DNA from 2 places in the Ancylobacter sp. TS-1 genome. Region 1 is predicted to be linked to the other one. Evidence: riboswitches for the same ligand, from Rfam matches in the RefSeq annotation. Region 1 holds a riboswitch; the other holds the start of a gene.
The links. Region 1 has a riboswitch for cobalamin ahead of cobW (cobalamin biosynthesis protein CobW). Riboswitches for the same ligand answer to the same signal wherever they lie in the genome.
Positions count from the first base shown of each region.

Region 2: it holds a riboswitch for cobalamin, as region 1 does, so the genes downstream of both, GBB76_RS04455 (energy-coupling factor ABC transporter permease) here and cobW (cobalamin biosynthesis protein CobW) in region 1, are expected to answer to the same signal.

Region 1 is NZ_CP045144.1:1,577,059-1,579,438, forward strand. Features, by position in the region: gene cobW (cobalamin biosynthesis protein CobW) at 1-1,032, opposite strand, end outside; cobalamin riboswitch at 1,152-1,357, opposite strand; cobalamin riboswitch at 1,423-1,643, shown strand; gene GBB76_RS07585 (CbtB domain-containing protein) at 1,674-1,871, shown strand; gene GBB76_RS07590 (CbtA family protein) at 1,893-2,380, shown strand, end outside.
Region 2 is NZ_CP045144.1:900,615-902,994, forward strand. Features, by position in the region: gene GBB76_RS04445 (hypothetical protein) at 1-198, shown strand, start outside; tRNA gene GBB76_RS04450 (tRNA-Ser) at 469-558, opposite strand; cobalamin riboswitch at 774-1,009, shown strand; gene GBB76_RS04455 (energy-coupling factor ABC transporter permease) at 1,045-1,722, shown strand; gene GBB76_RS04460 (septal ring lytic transglycosylase RlpA family protein) at 2,030-2,380, shown strand, end outside.

The DNA of each region.
Region 1 (2,380 bases):
CTTGGCCCGGTCGAGCCCCTTCAGCCCGATGGCGACGAGGCGGCCCGTGCGCGGGCCGGCGCCCCACGGGCGGTCGAAATGATGCGCCACGCGCGGCCCCACCGCCTGCACGAGAAGGCGCAGCGGCTTGCCGGCGACGGAAAGAAACCCCTTCACCCGCAGCACGTCGGCCTCCTGCGCCGCCCGCGCCACCCGCGCCGCGAATTCCTCGGGATCGGCGATCTCGGGCACCTCGACGACGAAGCTGTCGAAGTCGTCATGGTCGTGGTCGAGCTCGTCGTCGTGATGGGTCCGGCGGTTCTCGATGTCGTCCTCGGTGCCGACCCCGAGCCCCATCAGGATCGCCGGGTCGATCCGCCCTTCGGTGACGCTGACCACGCGCACGCCCTTCGGCAACTCGCCATCGAGCGCGGCGCGGGCGCGGACCTGCCCCTCGGCATCGATCAGGTCGCCCTTGGTGAGAATGACGAGATCGGCGCAGGCGATCTGGTCGTCGAACACCTCCTCGATCGGGTCGTCATGGTCGAGCACGACATCGCTCGCGCGCTGGGCGGCCAGCGCGTCATGGTCGTGCGCCACGCGGCCGGCGGCGAGCGCCTCGCCGTCGACCACCGCCACCACGCCGTCCACCGTCACCCGGCTCTTGATCGCCGGCCAGTGGAAGGCCTGCACCAGCGGCTTCGGCAGCGCGAGGCCGGAGGTCTCGATGAGGATGTGGTCGACCTTCGGCTCGAGGGCGAGGATGGCGTCGAGCGCGGGAACGAAATCGTCCGCCACCGTGCAGCAGATGCAGCCATTGGCGAGTTCGACGATGTTCTCCTCCGGGCAGGTGTCGATGCCACAGCCCTTCAGTATCTCGCCGTCAATGCCGACATCGCCGAACTCGTTGACGATGACGGCGAGGCGCTTGCCCCGCGCATTCTCCAGCACATGGCGGATCAGCGTCGTCTTTCCCGAGCCGAGGAAGCCGGTGACGATGGTGCACGGCACCCGGTCGAGGGAGGTCGGCGAGGCGGGGCGGGCGTCGGACATGCGGCATCTCCACGAGAACGGTCGAAATCGCGGGATGCATCGGTCGCGGAAGGACTTTCCGCGCGAAGCCGCCGGGAACGGTCCCGTGGCTCTGCCTGACTGCCGGGCACCCCGCCGGCATACACGACCGAACCTTCGGCAGGTCTCCTGGCTCGCGGGTCGCCGCCTCGTCGCCGCCTTCCCGGAGAGGCTCTCCAGTGGCTTTCGGCGCAGGCTCGCCGCTCACAGTTGCGGGGGCAGCCGCGGAATTGGAGCGCCGGGCGCTCCTCACCGCATTCCCTCTTCGTCCCTCCCGGGGGAGGAAACCGATGGTCGCGGCCACTAAAGGAGCGCGCCGGGGGAATGTCAAATGCCGGCCGCCCCGCGATTGCCGCACGGCGATTGCCGGCTATACTCGCCGTTGTCGTCGGTTCCCGTGATGCGCACGGGACGCAAGACGGGAACGCGGTGGGGCGGAAACCTTCCTCGGAAGGACACCGCCGAATCCGCGGCTGCCCCCGCAACTGTGAGCGGCGAGCCCTCCTCCATCGGCCACTGGCGTCAGCCGGGAAGGCGGAGACAAGGGCCGTGACCCGCGAGCCAGGAGACCGGCCGTCGACAGAACCGCAACGGCCCTCGGGTGGAGGGCCAAAGGAGCTGACATGACGACCCCGCACAGCCGCGACGCGGCTGCCTCCCACGATTCGCTGCACACCTCGCTGGCCTCCCGCGCCGTCCAGATCACCTTCGCCGCCCTGCTCGGCGTCTTCGTGCTCGGCGGGGTGGGCTTCTCCCACATCAGCGCCGTGCACAATGCGACGCACGATGTGCGCCACGCCAACGCCTTCCCCTGCCACTGACGCGCCGGGGGAGAACGCATCATGTCGCTTTTCAGGACGATTCTGTTTGTCGCCGCGCTCGCCGGCATCGGTACCGGGCTGGTGGTTTCCGCCCTTCATCTGTTCACCACCGTGCCGCTGATCCTGCAGGCCGAGACCTTCGAGAATGCGGGTGGGGAAGCCGCCCCCGCCGTCACGGCGGAGGCGCACGAGCACGCGCCCGGCGCCGCCGCCCATTCCCATGACGAGGAGGAATGGGGCCCCGCCGACGGCATCGAGCGCAACGGCCTCACCGTGATCTTCACCGTGCTCACCGGCTTCGGCTTCGGCCTGCTGCTGATCGCGGCGAGCGAGGTCACGGGCGGGCTCAAGGGCTGGCATCAGGGCCTGCTGTGGGGCCTCGCCGGCTTCGCCGCCTTCACCGTGGCGCCGGGGCTCGGCCTGCCGCCGGAACTACCGGCCATGCCCGCCGCCGACCTCGCCGCCCGGCAGGTCTGGTGGGTCGGCACGGTGGCGGCGACGGCGGGCGG
Region 2 (2,380 bases), 680 kb from region 1:
GAATACATCACGGGACTGGGTGTTCTGATGATGATCTACGCCCCCAAGGCCAACAAGACAGAGCGCGGCATTGTGGTTAGGTCGCTGGCTCGCGCCGGTCAGTCAGGGGCTCCTGTCGAAGAGTTCCTCCACGACACGCGCTTCGAGGCGCGTGTGCTGCCTGAGCAAGGATTGTGGGTGACGGTCGACCGGCCCTAGCGGCGCGGCGCGCCTTCGATAGCATCGATGCTGATCTCATTCGATCCTTCGCGGCGCCTCGGCGGGCGTTTTCGGTCTCATCCGATCCTTCGTGCAGAGTTTCCCAGTAGCGCCCGCTCAAACCCTTACGGTGTCGGCATTTCCCGGCCGTTCCCGCCTAATCCCGCCTAGTCCCCACGGTCTCATCCGATCCTTCGGGTAACATCTCTCCGAGCGGGTCGCCAGGGTCTAACCGTCGTAGACTCATAACGCTGCACTAATAACGCGTTATGGCGGAAGGGGTGGGATTCGAACCCACGGTGGGCTTGCACCCACGGCGGTTTTCAAGACCGCTGCCTTAAACCACTCGGCCACCCTTCCCGATGCCTGAGCGCCCTTTTTTCGAAACTCGGCGCGTTTGGCAAGCAGATCACGTCCGGTCATGTGCGGGGCGCCCTGCCGGAACGGTCCCGGGGGCTTCGGGAATTGCCGGAGAGGCCGGCCGCCCGTCAACGGAAGCGCCGTCTCCGGCGCCGCCGAGACGCGCGAGGCGGATAAGTATGGCAGCTCGCTTGACACGCCCCGCCCGAGCGGGCGTGGTAGCCGCGCAACATGGTGCCCGGGCAGACCACTGTCCGGGTGAAACGGGAACGGGGAAGGGCGCGACGGCCGCAAGGTCCATCGCCCGAAGCCCCGACCGCCCCCGCGACTGTAAGCGGAGAGCGGCCTTCCACGACGCCACTGGCGCCGGTCCGCGAGGACGGTGCCGGGAAGGCGGAAGGCTTGCCGTGACCCGCGAGTCAGGAGACCGGCCATGTGCACAGGCCCAACCGCACGCCGTCGGGTGAGACGGCAAAGGAGCACGACATGCATATCGAACCCGGCCTCGTGGCCGAAGGAAAGATCTGGCTGAGCTATGTGACGGCGGCAGGTGCCGGCGGCTACGCGCTCAAGCTGGCGGCCGACGCCGTGCGCGAGCGCGGCATCGTCTCGCTGGTCGCCCGCAGCATCGCGACGACGGTGCTCGTCTTCGCGTTCTTCGAAATGCTGCCGCATCATCCGGTCGGCGTTTCCGAGGTGCATCTCATCCTCGGCTCGACGCTGTTCCTCATCTTCGGCGTGGCGCCCGCCGCCATCGGCCTGGCGGCCGGCCTCGCCATCCAGGGCATCTTCTTCGCGCCCTTCGACCTGCCGCAATACGGCATGAACGTCACCACGCTGCTCGTGCCGCTCTTCGCGCTCACCGCGCTGGCGCACCGGGTCATCGCCCCCGACACGCCCTATGTGCAGCTCAAGTACCGTCAGGCGCTCGCGCTCTCCACCACCTATCAGGCGGGCATCGTCGTGTGGGTGGCCTTCTGGGCCTTCTACGGCCACGGTTTCACCGCCGAGAACGCCGCCTCGATCCTCTCCTTCGGCGCCGCCTACATGCTCGTCATCCTGGTCGAGCCGCTGGTCGATCTCGCCGTTCTGGCCGCCGCCAAGGCGCTGTATGGCCTGAAGGGCAGCCCGCTGTTCGAGCGCCGGCTCTACAACGCGGCCTGAGCATCGCCCTCGGGCGCCGGGAAGCGCGCGCTTCCCGGCGCCTCATTCGCGCCTCGCGGCGATTTCGCGGCCATTTGCCGCCGGCCAAAGCGGGTGCGTACCCGATTGCCTTTTCCCCACCGTCACTTACGCTTCGTTCACCATGCCGAGAGATGCGCCGCATTTTCGCCTCACTCGGACAGCCTCTTTGACGACATGTAGTGGGATCGGCGGTATGTTTCCGACGATCTTGGGTGAAGTGCGCTCTTTCCGATTCGTGCTTTCGAGGCATGGCAAGGGCAGGGCGCTCACGAAGTGGTCGGGGTGCATGGGGACGAATCCAGCTCTTGCGCGTGAGGGTCTTGCGCGGGTCGCGGAGATCGGCGCGGTGGGCCTTGCCAGCCGGCTCGGGCGTGTCGTCCTGCTGTGCAGCATCGGCCTTGTCGTCGCGAACTGCAACGGCACCTCGAAACTCTCCAGCAAGATCGATCCCCGCTACGGCGTCGCGGCCAGCCCGCGTGTCGTCGAGGCCGGACAGCCTGTTCCCAAGGGCGGCGGCACCTATCGCGTCGGCAAGCCCTATGTGGTCGCCGGCAAGACCTATGTTCCGACCGAGCCGAAGAACTATCGCACCGAGGGTCTCGCCTCTTGGTATGGCGACGACTTCCACGGCCGCCTC